One region of the Streptomyces sp. AMJ-169 genome, then DNA from elsewhere that is predicted to be linked to it. Evidence: riboswitches for the same ligand, from Rfam matches in the RefSeq annotation. Region 1 holds a riboswitch; the other holds the start of a gene.

Region 1 (4,191 bases):
CTCGGCGAAGGCCCGGTTGTACGCCTCGTACGCCGCCCACCGGCGCCGGAACTCCGCGTCGAACACCGGCTCCAGCGGCGTCTGGTAGAGCAGGTGGTGCACGAACCAGAGGACCGAGTTGGCGATGCCGTTGTAGGCGTCGGCGTGCACGTCGGCCGGGATGTCGAGCATGAGGGTGCCGGGTTCGCGGACCCCGCGCCGTACGGCGGTGCGGTCGGCCTCGGAGAGGGCGGAGCAGACCCACAGGGCGCCGGCCTCGGGACCGATGGCGGAGAGCCCGGAGACCAGGCCCCCGCCGCCGCGCCGGGCACTGAGCGAGCCGTCGTCCAGCAGGTCGTACGAGACGGGTCCCCGATTGGAGGCGACCAGCACAGCGGAAGCAGCCATACGCCTGAACCTAGCCAGGGCCTGCGGCGCTCAAACCAGGAAACCGGGGGCCGCTGCCGTTGCGGGGTGCGGCTCGGAGGCGGCTGGTCGGCGCCCACCCGGCGGAGCCGCACCTCGGCACAGCCCCGCGCCCCCTGAGGTCCGTCAGCCTCACGCCAGTCCTTACGCCGCCTTCCGCTCCGCGTACTCCTCGATCTCCAGCACCGGCGGCCTCTCCTCCGTGTCCACCGAATACGTCCGCGCCTCGAACCCCGCCTCGCCCCGCTCGAACTGGGTCAGCGACGGGCGGATCAAGTGGCCCCTCGCCAGCCGGAGTTGAGCGGTCCGATAAATTTCCGCCGACATCCTTCCCAGGGCCTGGCCGTCCTGGTGGCGGTGTTTCCTCACGCCTACGTCCACCTGGGCCAGCGAGTCGAGGCCCACCAAGTGCAGTGCGTCCACCAGCATTCCCAGTTCCACGCCGTAGCCGACCGGGAACGGGAGCCGTTCCAGGAGGCTGCGCCTTGCCGCGTACTCGCCGCCCAACGGCTGGACGAAACCCGCCAGTTGAGGCCAGTGCATGTTCAGCAGCGGGCGGGCCATCAGTTCCGTGACCCGGCCGCCCTGGCCCGCCGCGCCGGCGAGGGGGCGGTCGTACATGCCCTTCACCAGGGACACCCCGGGGTCGGTCAGCAGGGGGCCCACGATGCCCGTCACGAAGTCGGAGGAGAAGTCCCGCAGGTCCGCGTCGATGAAGCAGACCACATCACCGCTGGTCACGAAGAGTGAGCGCCACAGGACCTCGCCCTTGCCCCGGACCGTGGGGATGCGGGGGAGGACCGAGTCGCGCGCGACCACCCGCGCGCCGGCCCGCGCCGCCACCTCCGCCGTGCGGTCGGTCGAGCCGGAGTCGAGGACGACGAGTTCGTCGACGAGGGGCACCTGCCGCATCAAGTCGTGCCGGATTATCGAGACGATGTCCCCTACCGTCGACTCCTCGTTCAGCGCGGGCAGGACCACCGACACCGACAGCCCTGCCGCCCGCTTCGCCGCGAGGACGCGGTGCAGGGGGCGGTCGGACAACGACCATGTACGGGTCGCCAGCCAGCGCTCGACTTCTTGCAGCACAGTCAGCGGCTCCTCACTGTCACGGTCACACTGCGACGTGTGATCCATCTCGCGGTTCGGACGACTATCTCAACTGTCCTGTGCTTCGGTTACAGTCTTGAACAACGCTGGTGACCATCGCATGTCGACGGTCGCGGATCGTATGTTCATACCGCTCAGCCTGCGTTCGACAACTTCATACCGCTCATCCAGAGGGGCAGAGGGATACGGCCCGATGAAGCCCCGGCAACCCTCCAGCCGGTCTCGCGCACGCGCGCCGAGGCTCCCGGCTAGGGAAGGTGCCAAATCCGTCTCACGGCGAGATGCGTCGTGAGGAAGATGAGGAGAAAGGGCCTCCCCTCCCATGGCTGTGCAGACCATCGCCGAGCAGCGGACCGGTACAGAGAAGACCGTCGACCTCGGACCTGCCTCCGCCCTCAGCTGCCGCGAATGCGGCCACCGCGTCCCCCTCGGCCCGTCCTTCGCCTGCGAAGAGTGCTTCGGCCCGCTGGAGATCGCCTACGACTTCTCCGCCTACGACGCCGAGGAACTGCGGGCCCGCATCGCCGCCGGGCCGGCCAACATCTGGCGTTACGCCCCCCTCCTGCCCGTCCCCGCGGACGTCGCCGACAAGCCGAACCTGAACCCGGGCTGGACCAAGCTCGTCCGCGCCGACCGGCTCGCGGCGGAACTCGGGGTCGCCGAGGGCAGGCTCTTCATCAAGGACGACTCCGGCAACCCGACCCACTCCTTCAAGGACCGGGTCGTCGCACAGGCGCTCGAAGCGGCGCGCGCGTTCGGGTTCACCACCCTCTCGTGCTCCTCCACCGGCAACCTCGCCGGAGCCGTCGGCGCCGCCGCCGCCCGCGCGGGCCTGAACTCCTGCGTGTTCATCCCGCACGACCTGGAGCAGGGCAAGGTCGTCATGGCGGCCGTCTACGGCGGTCAGCTGGTCGGCATCGAGGGCAACTACGACGACGTCAACCGCTTCTGTTCGGAGCTGATCGGCGACTCGGCGGGCGAGGGCTGGGGGTTCGTCAACGTCAACCTGCGGCCCTACTACGCCGAGGGCTCCAAGACGCTCGCGTACGAGATCGCCGAGCAGCTGGGCTGGGAGCTGCCCGACCAGCTCGTCGTCCCCATCGCCTCCGGCTCGCAGCTCACGAAGATCGACAAGGGGCTCCAGGAGCTGATCAAGCTGGGGCTGGTCGCGGACAAGCCGTACAAGATCTTCGGGGCGCAGGCCGAGGGGTGCTCGCCCGTCTCCGTCGCGTACAAGGCGGGGCACGACGTCGTCCGGCCGCAGAAGCCGGACACCATCGCCAAGTCGCTGGCCATCGGGAATCCGGCGGACGGGCCGTACGTGCTCGACATCGCGCGGCGGACCGGGGGCGCGGTCGAGGACGTCACCGACGCGGAGATCGTGGACGCGATCAAGGTGCTGGCGCGGACCGAGGGGATCTTCGCGGAGACCGCCGGGGGCGTGACCGTAGGGGTCACTCGCAAGTTGATCGAGAACGGGCTCCTCGACCCGGCGCTGACGACCGTCGTCCTCAACACCGGTGACGGGCTCAAGACCCTCGACGCGGTGGCCGGCACCGGTCTGACCGCGACCATCCGTCCGACCCTGGACTCCTTCCGAGAGGCTGGCCTCGCATGAGCGTGACCGTTCGTATCCCGACCATCCTGCGTACGTACACCGGCGGCGTCGCCGAGGTGAGCGCCGAGGGCGGGACCCTCGGGGAGGTCATCGCCGACCTGGAGAAGAACCACACGGGGATCGCGGCGCGGGTCCTGGACGACCAGGGCAAGCTGCGGCGGTTCGTGAACGTGTACGTCAACGACGACGACGTGCGGTTCGAGCAGGGTCTTGAGACGGCGACGCCGGACGGCGCCGGGGTCTCGATCATCCCGGCCGTCGCGGGTGGCTGACTTAATGTCGTTACCAACGGGTAGTAACCGTCGGTAACTGCCATTACTGAATGTTCATCGAATTGCCCTCTCCTGGTTCGAAACGGAGGGGGCAATTCTGTGTGGTTAGGCGCTGTAAGGTTGGGTAACGCGCCTTGGCTCTCCCGGTGAGCGCCCGATAAGAAATAGCCAAAGTGGCTGTCGCGGGTGCGGCATTCGCGGCCTTTGCCCGGCCCGGATTGCCCTGAATTCAGTGGAATTCTCACCACATTCCGGATCGGATCCGTCCAGAATTCTCGTCGGATTGACCTGTTGCGGACGGCAGTGGGGCGGATACATTCAGCGGCGGTCGACGCGTTCCGGCGCACGCCCCCAGTCATTGGGGGGTGAGGTCTGACCCGGATCCGCGAAGTGCGGATCTGTGCAAGGGCCAGTAATAGGGGAGTTAGGCATGGCTCAGGGCACCGTCAAGTGGTTCAACGCGGAGAAGGGCTACGGCTTCATCGCGGTCGACGGTGGTGCGGACGTCTTCGTCCACTACAGCGCGATTCAGATGGACGGGTACCGCACCCTCGAAGAGGGCCAGCGCGTCGAGTTCGAGATCTCGCAGGGTCAGAAAGGCCCGCAGGCCGACATGGTTCGCCTCACCGCCTGAAGATTTTCTGTACACCGTTTCCGGCACGTCGAAGGGCCCGCGTCTGTCCAGGACGCGGGCCCTTCGACGTGCCCGCGCGGGGGGTCCGCCGGGGTCCGGGCGAGGGGAGGGTGTCTTGCACTCTCGGGGGTCGAGTGCTAATCATTGGCGTT
Region 2 (4,191 bases), on a different contig from region 1:
GCGCGCCAAGCTCAGCGAGGCCTACTACGGCGAGGAGTCGCAGATCGCGAAGCCGACCGCCGATGAGTACAAGGAGATCACGAGCGGCCACGGCCACCACTGATCCATAGTCTGTCGCCACACAAAGGCCTCGTCCGCTGGGGGTCCCCCCTGCTCTTTGGAGCTTGGGGGAGGACGGGGCCTTCGTCATGCTTCTGGCTGGATAGGGTGGGTGCTGCAAATGCACCCGATGCATACGCGACATTCTCGACGACATTCAGGAGCGGCCGTATGAGCGCTGTGACCCCCGCCGGAGGCGACACCGCGGCGGCCCGTTCCTGGCCCGAGGTACTGAACGCCCTCCTGTCCGGCCAGGACCAGAGCGCGGACGCGACCGCGTGGGCGATGGACCGCATCATGCGCGGCGAGGCGACGGACGCGCAGATCGCCGGGTTCGTGGTGGCGCTGCGGGCCAAGGGCGAGACGGTGGAGGAGATCACCGGCGTCGTCCGCGCGATGTACGAGCACGCCAACACCATCGAGGTGAGCGGCCGTACCGTCGACATCGTCGGGACCGGCGGCGACGGCGCGCGGACGGTGAACATCTCCACGATGTCGGCGCTGGTGGTGGCCGGCACCGGCGCGAAGGTCGTCAAGCACGGCAACCGGGCCGCGTCTTCGGCGTCGGGCTCCTCGGACGTCCTGGAGAAGCTGGGCGTCAACCTGGACCTCACCCCCCGGCGGGTGGCGCAGGTCGCGGAGGAGGCCGGGATCACGTTCTGCTTCGCGGTGAAGTTCCACCCGGCGCTGCGCCATGTGGCCGCCGCGCGCGGCCAGTTGGGCATCCGTACGGTCTTCAACGCGCTCGGCCCGCTGACCAACCCCGCGCGGGTGAAGTCCCAGGCGATCGGCGTCGCCGACCCCCGCCTGGCCCCGATCATCGCGGGCGTCCTCGCCGACCGGGGCAACTCGTCGCTGGTCTTCCGGGGCGACGACGGCCTCGACGAGCTGACGACGACGTCGACGTCCCGGGTCTGGACGGTCCGCGACGGCAAGGTCACCGAGGAGAGCTTCGACCCGCGTTCGGTGGGCCTGGAGCTGGTCCCCGTGGAGGCGCTGCGGGGCGGCGACCCGGCGTACAACGCGGAGGTCGCGCGCAGGCTGCTGGACGGGGAGAGGGGGGCGGTGCGGGACGCGGTGCTGCTCAACTCGGCGGCGGCGCTGGTCGCGCTGGACCCGACGGACGCCTCCCTCGCCGAGCAGCTGTCCGCCGGGATGGCGAAGGCGGCCGAGTCGATCGACTCGGGGGCGGCGAAGCGGGTGCTGGAGCGCTGGGTGGCGGCGACCAACAAGTAGGGCTTCTTATGGGCGCTGTCCCGCGATCCGGACACGGGTTGCGGGGCGGCGATCACTTCACGTACTTTCTTGCACCAGGTCATGAGTGACAGTCATGAGGCCCCGGCCGACTGTCCGGCAACCCTCCGTCCGTGGCGGGGTGCCCCGGGTGAAGACCAGGCCGTGGGCAGCGAGGTCCACGGCAAGCGCGGGCCCCTCCCGACACCCAGGGGTCCTGGTCGTCGAGGAGCCTTCCGTGAGCAAGCGAATGCGATAGGGCCGAAGAGCCCCGCCTCCGCGCACCCTCTTCTCTCCCCCTCAGCAGGACTCCCTTCCCGGGGCTCCCCTCGGTTTGTCCTGCCCTTCCTCACGGAGCTTCGCCATGTCTGCGCCCACCCTTGCCCCCGCCCCGTCGCTTTGTGCCCCCCTGGCCGTTCTGGGGGCAGATGTCACCGTCCCGCTGGTCACCGGCGGCGAGGTCACTTATGCGGCCCTCGACTACGCCGCCAGCGCCCCGGCGCTGAAGCGGGTGTGGGACGACGTCGCCGCGTACGCCCCCTACTACGGCAGCGTCCACCGCGGCGCCGGCTACCTCTCGCAGCTGTCCACCGACCTCTTCGAGAACGCCCGCAGGACGGTCGCGCGGTTCCTGGACTGCCGCGAGGACGACGACCTGGTCTTCACCCGCTCCACCACCGACTCCCTGAACCTGCTGGCCAGGGCGGTCCCGGCGGACTGCCAGGTGTACGTCTTCGAGACCGAGCACCACGCCTCCCTGCTCCCCTGGAAGGACGCCCAGGTCACCTGCCTGGACGCGCCCCGCACCCCGGAGCAGGCGGTCGAGACGTTCGCGCGGGCGCTCGCCGCGCGGGACACGGACGGCCCGGCGCTGCTGTGCGTCACCGGCGCCTCCAACGTCACCGGCGAGCTGTGGCCGGTCCGCGAACTCGCGGCGACCGCGCACGCGCACGGCGCCCGGATCGTCCTGGACGCCGCCCAGCTCGCCCCGCACCACCCGGTGAGCGTGCGCGACCTGGACGTCGACTGGGTCGCCTTCTCCGGGCACAAGCTGTACGCCCCCTTCGGCGCCGGGGTCCTGGCCGGCCGCGCGGACTGGCTGCGCGCGGCGGAGCCGTACCTCGCGGGCGGCGGGGCGAGCCGGACCGTGGGGCGGCGGGCCGACGGGGGAGTGGAGGTCGAGTGGCACGACAGCGCCGCCCGGCACGAGGCGGGGTCCCCGAACGTGATCGGCGCCTACGCGGTCGCCTCCGCCTGCGAGGCGCTCACCGAGGCCGGCTTCGACCGCCTGGTCGCCCGTGAGCGCCAGCTGATCGCCGCCGTCCGCGACGGCCTCGCCGCCGTGCCCGAGGTCCGCGTCCTGTCCCTCTTCGGCGACGACGCCCCCCGCGTCGGCGTCATCTCCTTCGTCGTCGACGGCTGGAACAGCTCCCACTTCGCCGCCGCCCTCTCCGCCGAGTACGGCATCGGCGTCCGCGACGGCCTGTTCTGCGCCCACCCGCTGGTGCACACCCTGCTGGGCGCGAACGCCGCACCGGCGGGCGAGTGCGGCGAGTCGACGTCCCTGAACGCGCTCCGCGTCAGCTTCGGCGCGGGGACGCCGGACGAGCACGTCGAGCGGTTCGTGACGGCGGTGCGGGAGCTGGTCGCGAACGGGGCGCGCTGGACGTACCGCACGGAGAACGGCCGCTGCGTGCCGGCTTCTTGAGACCGCGGCGGCTTGAAAGCTTAAGAGTCCAGCCCGATCGCGAACGCCGCCTCCAGGTCGTGCTGCGAGTACGTCCGGAACGCCACGTGCGTGTCCGTCGCCTCCACCCCGGGAATCCTGCTGATCTTCCCGGGGATGACGTCGGCCAGCTCCTCGTGCTCGCGCACCCGGACCATCGCGATGAGGTCGTACGTCCCGGTCACCGAGAACACCTCGCTCACGCTCTCCAGCGAAGCGATCCGCTCCGCGATCTCCGGAATCCGGTCCACGCTGGTCTTGATCAGGACGATCGCGGTGATCACGGCTGCTGCTCTCCCTCGGGGGCGGGTGCTGGGGCGGCCCCAACTGTAGTCGTACGGCGAAAACGCGCCCACGCGTAGCCGAAGCCCAGGAAGAAGCCCACGACGTGGGCCAGATAGGCGACCCCAGGGCCGTCCCCGGTGGCGCGTCCGGCGGCGATCCACTGGAGGGCCGCCCAGAACGGCAGCACGAGCCAGGCGGGGAAGCGCAACGGGAGAAAGAACAGGAACGGCAGGAGACTGGTGACGCGGGCCCTGGGGAACAGATACAGAAACGCTCCGAGGACCGCCGAGATCGCCCCCGACGCCCCCACGAGGGACTGCGCGGACGACGCGTTGGCGGCGGCGTACCCCAGCAGGGCGAGGCAGCCGCACCCGGTGTAGAAGAGGCCGAACTCCAGCCGTCCCACGCGCTCCTCGGCCAGCGCCCCGAAGACGTAGAGGAAGAGCATGTTCCCCAGCAGATGCACCCAGCTCCCGTGCACGAACAGCGCGGTCAGCGGGGTCAGCGCGGCCCGCGCGGAGCCCTCGAAGAGTTCGTCCGGCACGACGCCCCAGCGGTGGAAGTAGGCCTGCTGCGCCGTGAGCAGCGCGTCCCCGCGGCCGTACCCGGGATTGAGGCCCGACGCCGGGCCGATCACGAAGACCAGGCAGCACGCCGCGATCAGTCCGTACGTCACCGGCGCCGCGGGCCGGGTGACCGCCCTGCCCGCCGCCGCTCTCCAGTCGCCGATCATGACTACAGAGCATGACGTAATCGCACGAATACCCCCAGGTCGCCTCGCCGCTCCGGACGGACGGGCGGCGACTTGCCGCCAGGCCGTAGGGTTACGGCCAGCACGCGCCCGGGGA

Evidence for each region. Region 1 has a riboswitch for S-adenosylmethionine ahead of thrC (threonine synthase). Riboswitches for the same ligand answer to the same signal wherever they lie in the genome.
Region 2: it holds a riboswitch for S-adenosylmethionine, as region 1 does, so the genes downstream of both, ACYUD3_RS17780 (aminotransferase class V-fold PLP-dependent enzyme) here and thrC (threonine synthase) in region 1, are expected to answer to the same signal.

The regions. Positions count from the first base shown of each region.
Region 1 is NZ_JBVLTJ010000023.1:11,708-15,898, forward strand. It holds gene ACYUD3_RS35900 (alpha,alpha-trehalose-phosphate synthase (UDP-forming)) at 1-387, opposite strand, end outside; gene ACYUD3_RS35905 (glucosyl-3-phosphoglycerate synthase) at 550-1,494, opposite strand; SAM riboswitch class I at 1,676-1,819, shown strand; gene thrC (threonine synthase) at 1,838-3,133, shown strand; gene ACYUD3_RS35915 (MoaD/ThiS family protein) at 3,130-3,405, shown strand; gene ACYUD3_RS35920 (cold-shock protein) at 3,836-4,039, shown strand.
Region 2 is NZ_JBVLTJ010000006.1:386,766-390,956, reverse strand. It holds gene qcrB (cytochrome bc1 complex cytochrome b subunit) at 1-103, shown strand, start outside; gene trpD (anthranilate phosphoribosyltransferase) at 271-1,335, shown strand; SAM riboswitch class IV at 1,413-1,529, shown strand; gene ACYUD3_RS17780 (aminotransferase class V-fold PLP-dependent enzyme) at 1,697-3,040, shown strand; gene ACYUD3_RS17775 (Lrp/AsnC family transcriptional regulator) at 3,061-3,342, opposite strand; gene ACYUD3_RS17770 (rhomboid family intramembrane serine protease) at 3,339-4,076, opposite strand.